DNA from 2 places in the Pseudoalteromonas sp. SR44-8 genome. Region 2 is predicted to be linked to the other one. Evidence: predicted binding sites of a transcription regulator. Region 2 holds the regulator's gene; the other holds the start of a gene.
The links. Region 2 encodes ArgR, which controls arginine synthesis, uptake and breakdown. Its sites were predicted from a motif close to ANTGAATANNTATTCANT; they were not measured.

Region 1: a site for ArgR is predicted at 2,051-2,068, ahead of H5183_RS01980 (arginase family protein). Genes of this name have one in related genera too.

What each region holds. Positions count from the first base shown of each region.
Region 1 is NZ_JACJDS010000003.1:68,435-72,930, forward strand. Features, by position in the region: gene H5183_RS01975 (ABC transporter substrate-binding protein) at 100-792, opposite strand; gene H5183_RS01980 (arginase family protein) at 917-2,029, opposite strand; gene udp (uridine phosphorylase) at 2,459-3,214, shown strand; gene cdd (cytidine deaminase) at 3,195-4,127, opposite strand; gene H5183_RS01995 (hypothetical protein) at 4,176-4,496, opposite strand, start outside.
Region 2 is NZ_JACJDS010000021.1:27,112-31,607, reverse strand. Features, by position in the region: gene H5183_RS12050 (iron ABC transporter permease) at 1-793, shown strand, start outside; gene H5183_RS12045 (ABC transporter ATP-binding protein) at 793-1,842, shown strand; gene H5183_RS12040 (Dyp-type peroxidase) at 1,907-2,806, shown strand; gene argR (transcriptional regulator ArgR) at 2,826-3,293, opposite strand; gene mdh (malate dehydrogenase) at 3,518-4,453, shown strand.

The DNA.
Region 1 (4,496 bases), on a different contig from region 2:
AAAAGCAGCTGGATTATAACCTCTTTTAAAGGTTGGGCAATTTAAATTTAATTAATATTAAAAGTAATTAAATATCAGTACATTACCAACAATAAAAGCTTACTGATACGCGTTGAATGCGTTGCTGAGTTTGGTTTGAGTTGGCTTATCTAGCGCTTTGTTACAAGCAAAATACAGTGCTGGTTGCGTGATCTTGAGTCTTAAAATTGGTGTTAACTTGTCAGTAACCTGCCTTTTAGACTGTTCAAATTTAACGCGTTGTTCAGGTAATACGACGATATCGATAGTGCTTTGACGGCTTTGAACTATTTTAAAAATATTATCAAAACTATTCATCAGCATTAGATTTACACCTTCTTCAAAGCCCTGTGATAATAAAAAGTGATGGCTGTAATTATCTTTTAATACCGCAATTCGGTATTGCTTTGCTTGCTCTAGGGAATCGATAACGATGCTTTTCGAATTCAAAGCATAAAGATAAGTGTTCAACTGTGCTAATTCTGCAATCCAAATAAATTGCTTTTCACGAGAAGTTGAGCGCGCCATAGAAAAAATGCACGTTTGCGGATCGCGCAGTACCATATTAAATGCAGTACTCCAACTATGCACTGAAATTGTATAATCGAGTGTTGAAGAAGCTAACACCATTTGAACTTTATCAGCGATATAGCCAACAAGCTGTTCATTTTCATCAATATATTGAGCAGGCGGAAAGTTTTCTGTAACTATGTTTAATTTAGCTACAGTTTGACTACTTAAGATTATTAATAAAAAATAACACCACTTAGCCACTCTTACCCCACCGATTATTATTTTAAGCCTCTCTTGATGTAAATTAAATATAACGGCAAATAGCTGATTTGTGAATTAAAAAAGCAGCATGCCTCAGCATGCTGCTTATATTAACTGTTATTGACTATGCGCGGTTCATGGCATTAATTAAAAATGCTGAAATTTTTGCACCTTCTCTAAGCGTTGTATCTGAACTCGATTGACCAATCAGTGAACTGTCAGTAAATGGGGCAATTTCCATCATATCAGCGCCAGTGATCGGAAATTCATCAGCCAAAGCAACCAAGATATCCAAAGCATGCTGCGGCGTTAAACCGTTCCCTTCGGGTGTGCCTGTTGCTGATGCAAACTCTTCATCGAGGGCGTCAATATCAAAGCTGACGTAGAGTTCATCAACATTATCAGCTTTAAGCTGAGCAATTACTTCTGCGGCAATTGCCGGCGCGCCTCGTTCGATGATCTCATGGGCCCAATGTTGTTTAACGCCAAAGGTAGATTCCCAGTGTTCTTTTGGCTTACCGCTTGAACGAATACCAAATTGGATCAGATGATGTGGTGCAGGTAAAAACTCTAAAATATGCGTGCACCACGAGCCAAAACATAAATCGATACCTAAACGCTCAACGAGTAAATCGGTATGCGCATCAAAGTGAATAATCGCAGTGCGTTTACCTTGCGCACGCTTTGCCTTCAAATACGCTTTAGTTAACGGGTAACTAATTGAATGATCACCACCAATACCAAAAATGCCTTTATCAGTAAACGTTGCATAAAAGCTATCGCATACATCTTCAGTGATAGACAACGGGCTGACATAATACTCACTGCTTGGATTATCATATAATGCCTGTTGGCAATTACTGATAGTCGCGTCGTTTAAATATTTATCATGCAATAAATGTGGAATAACCCTTACATCACCTAAATCAAACGACTTTGCCTGAGGCTGCTGATCAATCAATGCTGAACGTAAAAACAACGGCCCCCAGTTGGCGCCGCGTAAAATGCCACCACCACAGTCAGAGCTAATGCCTAAAGTCACCGCTTTATGCTCACTTTGACTAAGTGTATCGAGTGATACACGCCATAGCGTATCGACATTATCTTCTTGTCCATACAGTTTCATACGCAGCGCCGCTTTACGTTCTTTTGCAGTATTAACCGTAAAAACGCCATCGCCCGGCGGACATAAACAGTGCTCAACTTTACTTTTAAATGTGTGCCATTGTGTGCTCATTGCAATTCCTTACTGTGTGCTTTTGCGTAGTTATGCAAAAGAGCGTTGTTGAAAATAAAATTAATAAAAGATTCACGCGCCGATTTTCACTCGCAATTTTATTACTCTCGCCGCTTTAGCTACATTTTAAATAACTATATAAATCTCTATAATAACAATTGGTTATACTTATTCGTCCAACAACGTATAAACTAAAATAGAGTGCCTAGTAGGATTGATATAGTGTCTATGAATACAAGTCAACTACCGGCGATGACACAAATTAAAGTCAGTTGCTTGAATATTCAAAGAGAATGAATAAATTTGATAACGGACATCCGTCCTGTACAAGGCAATGCATTGTAGTAATTATGCTAAATTGACAACAACTCTTTATAAATTAGCGTTATTAACTGACGTTAGAACAAAAGTTATAAATAAGGCCCCGCTATGGAAAAGGTATTTCACTTAGGACTCACCCGCGACGATCTACACGGTGCAAAACTTGCAATTGTACCGGGCGATCCAGATCGTGCAGCACGTATTTCAACTTTTCTCGAAAACCCAACTTGCCTCGTCCAAACCCGAGAATTTCATGCTTACTTAGGTCAACTTAACGGTAACTCTGTGGTTATTTGCTCAACCGGTATTGGTGGTCCTTCAACCTCCATTGCAGTAGAAGAGCTGGCGCAATTGGGAGTTGAAACATTCTTACGAATTGGCACAACTGGCGCTATTCAACCTCATATTAATGAAGGTGATATTTTAATCAGCCAAGCATCTGTGCGTTTAGATGGTGCGAGCCAACATTTTGCGCCATTGAACTACCCTGCGGTGTCTGACTTTTTCGCCACACAAGCGATGGTAAATGCGTGCGGTAATTTAGGCATTGATTTTCATATTGGTATTACTGCATCAAGCGATACTTTTTACCCAGGTCAAGAACGTTACGACACTTACTCGGGTTATGTACCAAAAGCATTTCAAGGTAGCTGTGAAGAATGGCAAAAGCTGGGCGTGATGAACTATGAAATGGAATCAGCAACCTTATTTACAATGTGTGCAGCACTGGGGCTAAAAGCAGCCTGTGTAGCTGGTGTGTTGGTTAATCGTACTCGCCAAGAAATCCCCAATGTAGATCACGGCGAGATTGAGAAAAAATCAGTCGCCGTGGTACTAGAAGCCGCTAAATTGCTGTTGGCTTAATATTTAAACTTATACTTTGTAGTACTGGCAATTCGGTGTAACTTGCCAGTACTGCTTGACTGACACTCAACTGATTTCCCTTGCCCTGCGTTTGTAGTAACTCAATCCCTTTGACAACATCTTTAGTCATTGCCAAACCGGCTAAATGCAATTGACTCACCGCACTTTGCAGTGGTGATAAGCTCGGGCTATACGCGGCATTTTCCGCATAACAACCATAAAAATTGCCATTTTCGAAAGTACTAATTTTCACTGCGCTGTAATTTTCAGAGTAAGGTACATATGCAGCCAACGCATAACTTAGCAACGTTTTATCCAGTTCATCAGTTACAACAAATTCATGCTGTTGTGGAGCAGGGTTAAACAAACTATAAGAATTACCTAAATCTTGCGGGCCAAATGAGTGAGGGAGCAAATCAGCCAGCTTGAATTGCTGCTGCGGTAATAAAATATCAAAGCTCTGCGCATCAGCCAACTCATTCATAAATTGACGACAATAACCACATGGCGCATCACTGATAGCAATTTTAGCTATTTTTTTCGCGCCATTGAGCCAAGCGTTGTTAATTGCCGATTGTTCAGCATGAACCACTAAGCTTAATGCTTGTTGTGCAAATTCAACATTCGCCCCAAAATAAAAATGTTGCTCACCATGTTTATCGTAGCCAACTACAATTGCCCCAACAAAAAAATGTGAAATAGGCACAACTGCAAATTTTGCAGCAATAGGTAAACAGGCACGCAGTATAACCTCGACAGGTTGCTTATATTGCGCGCACAAAGCTGTAATATCAGCGGTATTTAAAATACCCTTGTGCTGTTTTACGTGAAGATATAACTGCTGCTGTTGTTTTTCACTGAAGCTAAAAACGCAGCTAGTTTGAGTACTTACTGTAGGCGTTAATGAAGACATAGACTAGTTTTATGATTTAATGGCTAACTAGTTTAGAAGGTTCAACGCTTAAATGCTAGGTTGATTTACTAACCAATTTTTCGCGCTGTTAAAACAATCAAAGTTTTCTGCCTTTATATCAAAGCGTTGTGCTTTTTGCAAAAACAAATCGTGCATAAAACCATCAAAACTAACGACGCGAGCAATAAAGCAACTAGCTAACCACTGAGATACTGCTGGCATAATAGTCAGCAGTTCACTTGCCGGAAATTTATGCGTTAATTCAGACACATCAACGAGTAACTTATTACTGCCGTAAATAGATACGTACTGCTGCGCGATTTGATAAAAGTTCATCACATCCTGTGCACTTGCCGTCCCTCTTAGCGT
Region 2 (4,496 bases):
ATATAACTTAACGGGCAAAAGTGCATGGCTGGCAACTATCTTTTGTATTGCAGTGTTATTTTTTGCCTTTATATTACCTGTCGCTGTGTTAATGGGTTATGCCATTTCATATTTCGGACAAGCATGGAATAGCGTATTTTTTCTCTATGCATGGCAAAGCTTTAAAGTCGCGGCCATCGTGAGCATTATCACCATTATTTTGAGTCTGTTAGTGGTATTTTATCAGCGCATTGCTAAGCAGCAATATCCACTTGTACCTGGGCGATTAGCCAGTACAGGTTATGCGTTACCTGGAACAGTACTCGCTATTGCAGTGTTGTTACCATTGACCTTGTTAGACGATAAATTAAATACTTGGTTAGAGCCAATAGGTATTACACCGGGGCTATTATTGAGCGGTACTTTGTTTGCAATTATATTTGCATATGTGGTGCGCTTTTACGCTATAGCTCATGGTGCAATTGAAGCTAGTTTTATGCGGATAAGCCCATCGCTTGATATGGCGAGTCAATCAATGGGGAAAAGCCAAGGCCAAACTCTACGCAAAGTACATATCCCGTTATTACGTCGTGGTATTTTAACCGCAGGATTGTTGGTATTCATTGAATGCATGAAAGAATTACCTACCGCATTGTTATTAAGGCCATTTAATTTTGAAACCTTAGCGACTCATGTGTTTCAGTATGTCAGTGATGAGCAGTTAGAGCTGGCGTCTATTTCAGCGTTAGCAATTGTTTTGGTGGGGTTAATTCCTTTATACTTTATTAATCGCTCGATGGAGCAACGCAGTTAATGAGCAGTTTAGTATTAGAAAATTTATCGTATCAATACAACGGCACATCCGTGATTGAGCACTTAGATTTAACTGTCGCACAAGATGAAATAGTGTGTTTACTCGGTGCTAGTGGCTGTGGAAAAACCACCACATTAAAAGCTATTGCTGGGCTGATTGAAGCAAAGCAAGGAAAAGTATTTATTGATGGTAAGTTAGTCAGTGATGAGCATACTTTTTTAGCGCCAGAGTATCGAAATATTGGCATGATGTTTCAAGATTATGCGCTATTTCCACATTTAACTGTGGCTGATAATATTGCCTTTGGCTTAACCAATATGACAAAAGCGGATAAGTTAAAGCGCGTTGCTGAAATGCTTGAGTTAGTGCATTTAATTAATTGTGCAGAACGTTTCCCGCATCAGTTATCTGGGGGTCAGCAGCAGCGAGTGGCAATTGCTAGGGCACTGGCTTATAAACCTAGTTTATTGTTATTAGATGAACCGTTTTCCAATATTGATACGCAAGTACGGTTTGAGTTAATTGCAGATATTCGTCGTATTATTAAAACCCAGCAAGTATCAGCTGTATTTGTTACTCATTCAAAAGAAGAGGCATTTGCGTTTGCTGATACATTAGCGGTAATGCACTGTGGGAAAATTGCTCAACAAGGTACGTCTGAGCAGCTATTTAGTGCTCCAAGCTCAAAGGTAGTTGCAGAATTTCTTGGTCAGGGCATATACTTAGATGCAGAAGTATTAACAGCAACTGAATATCATACTGCTTTCGGATGTGTTGAGTCATTAGTTACGCATCGTCATGTTAAGCAAGTTGGGAAACTTTATGTTCGCCCACACCATCTTGAGTTAATACCTTTTCAATCACAAGGCTGTAGTGCAAATACGGTGACTATTTTAAACAGTCGTTTTGTTGGTTCGCATTTTGTGTATAAGGTTATGGTTGATGGACAAGAAATTGAAGTTGCTGCTCAGTTGGGCCACTCATTTTTAGCAAATGAACAGGTGACAATAAAAATAACACCACACACGGTTAACTTTTTCGCAGATTAAGTGCTTTAGTATTTTTAATTTCATTAAAAACGCCGTGTATGAGATTTTGAGTTAAGGAAATACCATGGCGCAAGCGCAATCTGGAATTTGTGCTGAGGCAAACTTGCACGGTTTACATTTGTTTTTTAATGTATTTGATGGCCACGATGAGTCATTACGCAAAAAGTTAAAATACGTTAGCGCTATCCAAGATGAGTTTTCAGATCAGTTTTCTGAATCGATGCTCTCCAGCCTAGTTGCAGTGGGGGCACAGTACTGGCCGCACATTCTGCCTGAATTTCTGCCTAGTGAATTACAGAGCTTTCCTAATATTACTCATAATGATCATATTATGGGGGCTCAGCCTTTTGATTTATTTGTCCAAATTCGTTCCGATAGGGAAGATGTAAACCATTTATTTGCTTTGCAAATTCTTAAGTTATTTGCCCCCGATGTTGAATTGGTTGAGCAAGTGCGAAACTTTCGATTTTTAGATGGTCGCGATTTTAATGGTTTTATACTCGGTGGTGACACTCCTCATGGTCGCCAAAAGCGCATCACAGCGTTAATCAATAAACCCAACCATTTTGAAGATCAAGGCAGTTACGTACATATACAGCGCTATAAGCATGACTTAAGTGTGTGGCAAAATTTACCTCTGAGTGAGCAAGAGCAAATAATGGGACGCACTCGCTTAGATAATACCTTGATTATGCCTGCGACTGAGAATAGTCATGCTGTACGCACTGAGTTAAAAGATGAGCAAGGGCAACCACTGCAATTAAATCAAAACATGCCTTATGGTGACGTTTACGAACAGGGGATATTAGCGATTAGTTATGCAGCACAGGGAAATGCATTTGAGCAAGTATTACGAAGTCGATTAGGTGATGCCGATTGCTACGATCATTGGCTTGATTTTACTCAAGCCGATATGGGTTCTGCGTTTTTTGCCCCATCAATTAACTTTTTAAAGCAGCTGTAAAAAGTTTGAATCGGTAGATTTATACCGTATCAAATAAAATACGCACACGTTCAAGAGTTACATCAATTTCAGATACTTTAGCTGGAGCGATAAAAATAGTATCGTCACCAGCAATGGTACCTAGTACGCCATCTGCTTTACCTAATGAATCTAATAGTCGAGCAATTAATTGTGCAGCTCCTGGGCTGGTTCGAATAATGATCATCATTTCGTTATGCATTATATCGATCACTAACTGACGTAATGGGCTTTTCGCTGTAGGTACGCCCATTTCAGCAGGCAAACAATAGACCATTTCTTGTTTGGCATTACGAGTGCGTACCGCGCCAAACTTGCTTAACATCCGCGACACCTTACTTTGACTAATATTATCAAAGCCTTGCTCTTTTAGGGCGTCAACAATCTCACCTTGTGAACCAAAGTTTTCTTCTTTTAAAAGTGCCTTAAAGGCCTTTACTAATGCTTCTTGTTTATCTTGTGGTTGCATATTATAGGTTCTTATTCATAAGTGATGCGCTAATTGTACACAATGTTGCATACTTATGCAGTAGTTGTTTGCTTTTGCGATGGATTTTAGTGCTGTAAACCAGCAAGTTTACAACTATGGTCTAAATTATATGTGAAATAAGCAGGATAAATTTGTCTTTAGTCGTTAATTTCATTATCTTTAGAGCCACAAATATTTCCTACCTCAAATTACGGAGAATTCCAATGAAAGTTGCTGTATTAGGTGCTGCTGGCGGTATCGGCCAAGCGTTGTCTTTATTATTAAAAACAGGCTTACCAGCTGGTTCTGAATTATCACTTTATGATGTTGCTCCAGTTGTTCCTGGTGTTGCTGTTGATCTTTCTCATATCCCAACTGACGTTAAAGTTGCAGGCTTTGGTGTTGATGCACTAGATCAAGCGTTAACTGGTTGTGATATCGTTCTTATCCCTGCTGGTATGCCACGTAAGCCTGGTATGGACCGCGCTGATTTATTTAATGTTAATGCTGGTATTATCAAAACATTAGCAGAAGGTATTGTTGCTAACTGTCCAAAAGCATTAGTGGGTATTATCACTAACCCAGTAAATGGCACTGTGCCAATTGTTGCGGAAGTATTCAAAAAAGCAGGTACTTACGACGCGAAACGTGTTTTCGGTATTACCACTCTTGATGTGATCCGTTCAGAAGCATTTGTAGCTGAGCTTAAAGGTGTTGACGTTGCAACTGTGAAAGTACCAGTAATTGGTGGTCACTCAGGCACAACAATCCTTCCGTTACTATCTCAAGTTGAAGGCGTTACTTTCACTGATGAAGAAGTTGCTGCACTTACTCCACGTATCCAAAATGCAGGTACTGAAGTAGTAAATGCAAAAGCGGGCGGTGGTTCTGCAACATTATCAATGGGCGCTGCTGCTGCACGTTTTTGTATGTCTTTAGTTAAAGGCTTACAAGGTGAAGACGTTGTAGATTACGCTTACGTTGCTGTTGAAAATGGCGATGCTGCATACTTTGCACACCCAGTACGTTTAGGTAAAAACGGCGTAGAAGAAATTCTTTCTTACGGTGAACTAAGCGCATTTGAAGAGCAAGCTAAAAACGACATGCTTGATACGCTGAAAAAAGACATCCAAGAAGGTGTTGATTTCATCAACGCTTAATTGCTAAGTCGATTGATACAAAAAAGCCTGCATTTGCAGGCTT